Regions from separate parts of the Streptococcus iniae genome, predicted to be linked through region 1. Evidence: predicted binding sites of a transcription regulator. Region 1 holds the regulator's gene; the other holds the start of a gene.

What was found. Region 1 encodes CtsR, which represses protease genes until heat stress. Its sites were predicted from a motif close to TTGGTCAAAAAAGGTCAAANA; they were not measured.
Region 2: the regulator CtsR is predicted to act here: its motif matches at 1,286-1,306, upstream of Q9317_RS03000 (ATP-dependent Clp protease ATP-binding subunit).

The regions. Positions count from the first base shown of each region.
Region 1 covers NZ_CP132230.1:2,077,764-2,081,515, reverse strand. The annotation lists gene Q9317_RS10095 (cation:proton antiporter) at 1-1,397, opposite strand, end outside; gene Q9317_RS10090 (hypothetical protein) at 1,401-1,667, opposite strand; gene Q9317_RS10085 (cold-shock protein) at 1,951-2,154, shown strand; gene Q9317_RS10080 (CtsR family transcriptional regulator) at 2,325-2,783, shown strand; gene Q9317_RS10075 (ATP-dependent Clp protease ATP-binding subunit) at 2,786-3,752, shown strand, end outside.
Region 2 covers NZ_CP132230.1:599,727-603,478, forward strand. The annotation lists gene Q9317_RS03000 (ATP-dependent Clp protease ATP-binding subunit) at 1-1,248, opposite strand, end outside; gene Q9317_RS03005 (YkuJ family protein) at 1,506-1,736, shown strand; gene Q9317_RS03010 (amino acid ABC transporter permease) at 1,854-2,543, shown strand; gene Q9317_RS03015 (amino acid ABC transporter ATP-binding protein) at 2,540-3,274, shown strand; gene Q9317_RS03020 (bifunctional methylenetetrahydrofolate dehydrogenase/methenyltetrahydrofolate cyclohydrolase) at 3,350-3,752, shown strand, end outside.

The sequences.
Region 1 (3,752 bases):
TGATTAGGTTCTTGTTCAAGGATAAGATGTTCCAGCCGTTGATTATAGGTATCTAAGACATAGTAGAGCTCAGCTTGGTTATGGTTGGATGCTAAACTTTCTCTTTCTAATTTCTTTAAAACACTGGCTAAAATGCCGATTTTTGTCAGGTAATTTTGAGGCTGATTGGCTAAAGGTGCTAGTCTTGGTAAGATCACTAAACCTGTTAGAAAGCTCAGCAATGTTACCCCACCAACAGTGAAAAGTATAAAACTATTGGTGAAGCTATCAATTTGCGGTAACAAGAGTACAATGGCAATCGAGACACTTCCTTTGACACCTGAGAAGGTTAATAGGTTGATCTCTCTTAAGTATTTTTTAACGGATTTTTTATAGCGACGGCTCCTGAAAAAGTAGAAAATGAAGATGCAGAGGTAGCGTATCAAAAAGAGTAGAGTTGTTAAGGTTAGCACTAGGATGAGGAGGTAAAGATTGCTATAAGTTGGACTGGTTAGAACAGGACCTGTGAAATGAGCAAGCTCGATACCAAAGATGATAAAGACAAGACCGTTGAGCATGAAATTAATGGTTTCCCAAATCACATTGGTGACACGATCGACCTGAGCATCAAAAAGGGTCACTTTTTTAATACGGTTGGCCTGCATAACCCCTGCGATAACAACAGCAATAATGGCTGACACATCAAGCATATGGGCAAGGAAATAGACCACAAATGGGAGTGTGAGTTCTAAAAATAAAGCTCCGGTAACGTCAGCAGCATTAAATTTCTCAAGAATGGACAAGAAGATGCGATTTAACAAAGCAAAAATAAGGCCTATGGCCATACCGCCAAAAATAGCAATTAAGAGGTGTAAGCCAGCTTTTGACAGGGAGAAATAGCCGGTTGCTAATGCCGTTAAAGCAAATTGAAAGGCTACCAAACCACTGGCATCATTAAGCAATCCTTCTGATGTTAATGTGTTTTTGATTTGTTTTGGAAATTTGAAACGTTTGGCAAGTGATAAGAAAGCTACAGCATCAGTGGGAGCGAGTGCTGCCCCCATCGCAAAACACATGGCAAGTGGAATTTCTATAGGTAATAAACTATTGATACTATATCCCATGAGCACAGTTGTTAGCATAACCGTTGGTAAGATTAAGTAAATGACCAGACCACGCGAGCGTAGGAAACTCTTAACATCGCTTTCTTGGCCTTCTCTAAAGTTAAGTGGTGCAATAACAAAGGCTAAGAAGAGCTCAGGGTTTAGGATGAGTTGATGGTCTTTTGAGAAAATACCAAAAAGAATGCCGAAAAAGAGTTGAATGGCAGGAAGTGGCAACTGAGGGAATATTCTATTAATAACATTGGATGCAATTAAAGAAAGTAAAAAAGCAATAACGAGTACTGAAATTGGCATTGACTACGTGTCCTGACTATTTTCTGTTGTAGAATGCTTAATAAAATCATCTTTTAAGCGTGCAATTTGTTGGTCAATCAGTGAAACATCTTGATTTTCCATCAGATAATGGCAGCGTTCTTTTTCTAAAGTAATGAGTTTCTTTTTGATTTTTTTAGCTTTACGAAGATCCTGACAGTTATAAGTGTCAGGAAAATGTGAGATTTTGTCAGCTTCCAAATATTTATCTCGCATGTTTTGAATACGGCTGATAAGGTTTGTGTCAGTCATTGTCTCTCCTAGGTTTTGTCTATTTTTTAAAGTCTAATAATTGACTTGAATATATCACATTTTAGCCTAGAATAGGGATAAACTCAACTAATAACATTACAAAAATGATTAAGCGCTTACTCGCTTGTTTTAAAAAGGTTTCATATAATTGACATCTTGACAATAAAACCTGTATTTGCTATACTTAACGAGTAAATTAGTAATTGAGTAATAGTTGTGTTTAACATTTTCATTTCTCTCTATTTTTACAAATCTATACTAAATGGAAAGGAAGTAAATGAATATGGCACAAGGTACAGTTAAATGGTTTAACGCTGAAAAAGGTTTCGGTTTTATTTCAACTGAGAGCGGTCAAGACGTTTTTGCACATTTTTCAGCAATCCAATCTAATGGTTTTAAATCTTTAGATGAAGGACAAAAAGTTGAATTTGATGTTGAAGAAGGTCAACGTGGTCCTCAAGCAGTCAATATCACTAAATTATCTTAATCAGAATTTGAATAGATAAAAAAGAGCAAATCTTCGGATTTGCTTTTTGTCATTTCCTGATGAAGAATATGATTTGCTTTTAACAAGCGCATTCTGCTATAATAAAAGTCAGTTTTAGTCAAGAATGCCAAGAGTAATTCCTATTCTTGGTTGTAAAAGGGAGTGAGTAAATGTCTCAGAAAAATACCTCAGACAGCATTGAAGAGTATATTAAGGAATTACTAGCGCAATCTGGTATTGCAGAGATAAAAAGGTCTCTTCTAGCAGATTCCTTTCAGGTTGTCCCAAGTCAAATTAACTATGTCATCAAAACCCGTTTTACAGAAAGTAAAGGCTATGAAGTTGAAAGCAAACGTGGTGGCGGTGGTTATATTAGGATTGCTAAGGTTCAGTTCTCAGATAAACATCATTTAATTGGTAGTTTGAGGGCGACAACTCAAGGTGGGATTTGCCAGCAAGAGTTTATAGATGCCCTTCAAATATTGTGTGATGAAGGTCTTATTTCAGACCGAGAAGGCAATCTTATCTTAGCAATGGCTTCGGACTCAGTTTTAGGTCTTGAAGCGTCACACATTCGTTCACGCATGTTGTGCAGGCTACTCCAGCGTATTGATAGAAAGGAAAGTTAAGGATGATCAATTATTCCAATAAAATGCAGGAGATTTTTAAACATGCTCAATTTCAAGCAGCACGTTTTGAAAGTCATTATTTAGAAACTTGGCATATATTATTAGCTATGGTAGCTGTTGAAAATTCTTTGGCAGGCCTTGTTTTCAGTGAGTTTGAATCAAAAATTGCTGTTGAAGAATATGAAGCGGCAGCTATTTTAGCAATGGGCAAAAGCCCTAAGGAATCTGTCAGAGGATTTGAACTAAAATTACAGTCAAAGAGTTTGGAACACATCCTAAACTTTGCTAATGCTATTAGTCAGGTAACCAATGAAAAAGAAGTTGGTTCTGAGCATGTTTTGTTTGCAATTTTATTAAATCCTGACATTATGGCTAGTCGCGTCTTGGAACTAGCAGGTTATAAAATGAAAGATGATGGCAGCGGTGAGCCACGTTTAGTGGATCTTCGTAAGGCTATTGAAATTCATGCAGCTTATAGTAAAGAGACCATTAAAGCCATTTATGAATTGCGTAAACCTAAAAAAGCTAAGGCAGGTGGAAGCTTCTCAGAGATGATGAAGCCGCCTAGCACTGCGGGAGACTTATCAGATTTTACGCGCGATTTAACAGAACTTGCTCATCAAGGCTTGCTTGAGCCAGTTATTGGACGTGAAAAAGAGATTTCTCGCATGGTCCAAGTACTTAGCCGTAAAACTAAGAATAATCCTGTTCTTGTTGGAGATGCTGGGGTTGGTAAAACAGCTCTTGCCTATGGGCTAGCACAACGCATTGCAACAGGTGCTATTCCGTATGAGTTGCAAGAAATGCGTGTTTTGGAACTTGATATGATGAGCGTGGTGGCTGGGACGCGTTTTAGAGGTGACTTTGAAGAACGTATGAATCAAATCATTGCTGATATTGAAGAGGATGGCCATATCATTTTGTTTGTGGATGAACTACACACAATAATGGGTTCAGGAAGTGGCATTG
Region 2 (3,752 bases), 700 kb from region 1:
GGTTTTCTCGGTAATAATAGGAATATCCTGATCATCCAATTTTTGCTTTTGCATTTCTTTATACTTGGTAATTTGATCGCGGAAGTATGCTGCGCGTTCATAATCCTCATTACGCGTTGCTTGAGTTTTTAGATTTTCAGCTTCAAGCAAGCGTTTATCAATTTCTTTAGGGTCAACAAAATTGAGTGTTAAGTTCATTTTAGATCCCGCCTCATCAAGAAGATCAATAGCCTTGTCAGGTAAGAAACGATCTTGGATGTAACGATTTGATAAATGAGCTGCGGCTTCAATAGCATCTTGGCTATACTTAACATGATGGTAGCTTTCATATTTTGCCTGAATCCCTTTTAAAATAATAAGGGTTTCTTCAACAGATGGTTCATCTACCTTAACAGGTTGCATTCGCCGCTCAAGAGCGGCATCTTTTTCAATGATACGGTATTCATTAAGGGTAGTAGCACCAACTAATTGCAACTCGCCACGAGCTAGAGCAGGTTTTAAAATATTACCGGCATCCATATTGCCATCGCCAGCGCTACCAGCACCAACAATTTCATGGATTTCATCAATAAATAAGATGACATCATTGCGTTGACGGATTTCATCCATCAGTTTTTGCATACGCTCTTCAAATTGACCACGAATGCCAGTTCCTTGAACAAGACTGACCACATCTAGGCGGATAACTTGTTTATGCTGGAGTTTGTGAGGGACTTCTCCATCAACAATCTTTTGTGCCAAGCCTTCGACAACTGCTGTTTTCCCAACGCCAGGTTCACCAATCAAAACGGGATTATTTTTCGTTCTACGGTTTAAAATTTCGATAACACGCACGATTTCCTCATCACGTCCGATAACCGGGTCAATATCACCATTTTTAGCCATATCTGTAATATTGATACCAAACTCTTCAAGAAGTCCTTGAGGAGCAGGAGCGCTTGTTGTTTGCTGATGGCCTTGTTGTTGCCCGTCGTTTCTAATAGGGGGCTGTTGGTTGTTGCCTTGCGGAGTGTTTGGCAATTGACCAAAGGGTTTAAAATGATTTAAATCACCAAAAAAATCATCAAAGAAAGGACTGATAGAAGAATCTTGTCTTTTAGAATGAAGACCTCCCAAAATTGGATTGTTAGCATCTGTTTTCATAATTTGATAGCAATTTTGACATAAATCGACTTGTTTTTGCTTACCATTTAAGCTTGTATACAAGTGAATGGAAGCTTCGTTTAAGTTACAGTTTTGACAAAGCATATGATTACCTCCAAAGCTTTTTGTGACAGTTATGCCTTTAGTCAATAAAGGTCAAACTTTATACTCATATTATAGCACCCTAAAATGGGAAATCAAGTAAAAAGTTTATTTTTTAGCACTCTTTTAATCAGAGTGCTAATCGCTTGTTTTAAAGTGAAAATCTCACGTAAAATAATCAGAAAAAACTTTCTTTTTGTGTTTGTTTAGACATTTTTATGTTAAAATAATAAAGACAATAAAGGAATAGGAGAATCGAAATGGAATCACATTTGGTGAGAATTATTAACCGCCTTGAATTGATGATTACTGATGGTGGTAATTTAAAAAGAAATTTTGAACGTGATGGTGTCGTCGTCGCTGAAGTGGCATTTTCTAATGACCCAGAAAGCGGACCAGTTTTCACATTGAGAGATGTTGAAGCACGTGAATCATATTCTTTTGATAGCATTGATTTAATTGCAATGGAAATCTACGATTTACTATATTAATCATGTGGAATAAGGGAGCTTACTTTGTAAGTTCCCTTATTTATTTTAAACTTGTATTTTTATTCATTTGATGTTATAATTATTTTTATTCTTAAATTGATACTAATAGGAGTTTATATGAATTTTTCTTTTTTGCCCCAATACTGGGCTTATTTTAATTATGGGGTTATCGTAACCATCCTTATTTCAGCTAGCGTCGTCTTTTTTGGAACAATTATTGGTGTCATGATTACTTTTGCCAATCGCAGTTCTTTTAAGCCCTTAAGTTGGTTGGCTAGCTTATACGTTTGGATTTTCCGTGGAACTCCTATGGTTGTTCAAATTATGATAGCCTTTGCTTGGATGCATTTTAACAACTTACCAACAATTGGTTTTGGTGTTCTTGATCTTGATTTTTCAAGACTATTGCCTGGTATTATTATTATTTCTTTAAATAGCGGAGCTTATATTTCAGAAATCGTCAGAGCAGGTATTGAAGCTGTTCCTAAAGGCCAGTTAGAAGCAGCTTATTCACTTGGTATTCGTCCTAAAAATGCAATGAGATTTGTCATTTTACCGCAAGCATTTAAAAATATATTACCTGCTTTAGGCAATGAATTTATTACCATTATTAAAGATAGTGCCTTACTTCAAACTATCGGGGTTATGGAATTGTGGAATGGGGCTCAAACAGTCGTGTCTTCAACTTATCTGCCAATTACACCTTTACTGTTTGCTGCTTTTTACTACTTAATGGTGACAACAATTTTATCACAACTCTTGAAAATGCTTGAGTCAAAAATGGGACAAGGAGTAAATGGATTATGAGTGAAACAATTATAGCAATTAATGATTTGCATAAATATTTTGGTAAAAATGAAGTCTTAAAAGGCATTAATCTTGATATTCAACAAGGTGAAGTCGTTGTTATTATCGGACCATCAGGTTCTGGAAAGTCAACACTTTTGAGAAGTATGAATTTGTTAGAAGTTCCTACTAAAGGTCAGGTCACTTTTGAAGGTGTTGATATCACTGATAAGAAAAATGATGTCTTCAAGATGCGTGAAAAAATGGGCATGGTTTTTCAGCAGTTTAACTTATTTCCAAATATGACTGTTTTAGAAAACATTACCCTATCTCCGATTCAAACCAAAGGCAAATCAAAAGCTGATGCTGAAAAGAAAGCCTTTGAACTACTTGAAAAAGTGGGACTTTCAGAAAAAGCTCATGCCTATCCCGTTAGTTTATCAGGTGGACAACAACAAAGGATTGCTATTGCTCGAGGTTTGGCTATGGATCCAGATGTCTTATTGTTTGATGAGCCAACATCAGCTCTAGACCCTGAAATGGTTGGTGAAGTACTTGCTGTTATGCAAGATTTAGCAAAATCGGGAATGACAATGGTGATTGTAACACATGAAATGGGATTTGCAAAGGAAGTCGCAGACCGGGTCATCTTTATGGATGGTGGTGTAATTGTTGAAGAAGGCACACCAAGCCAAGTCTTTGACAATACTCGTGAAGAAAGAACACAAGATTTCTTAAGTAAGGTTCTTTAAAAGAAATTGGAAAAGGAAGAGGCAAATGCTTCTTCTTTTTGATATAATAGAAAAAATAAATGAAAGGATAGTCAAATGGCGACAATAATTGATGGAAAAGCCTTAGCGCAAAAAATGCAAGCGAGCCTTGCAGAAAAAGTCACAGACATGAAAAAAGAGTACGGCATTGTCCCAGGTTTAGTGGTTATTTTAGTTGGAGATAATACAGCAAGCCAAGTCTATGTGAGAAATAAGGAAAAATCTGCATTGGCTGCAGGATTTAAAAGTGAGACCATTAGACTTTCAGAATCAACGAGTCAAGAGGAATTAATTGCAATCATTAGACAGTACAATCTTGATGAAACCATACATGGTATTTTGGTGCAGTTACCGCTACCACAGCATATTAACGATAAAAAAATTATTTTGGAAATTGACCCTAAAAAAGATGTTGATGGCTTTCATCCAATGAATACTGGGCATCTTTGGTCAGGCCGTT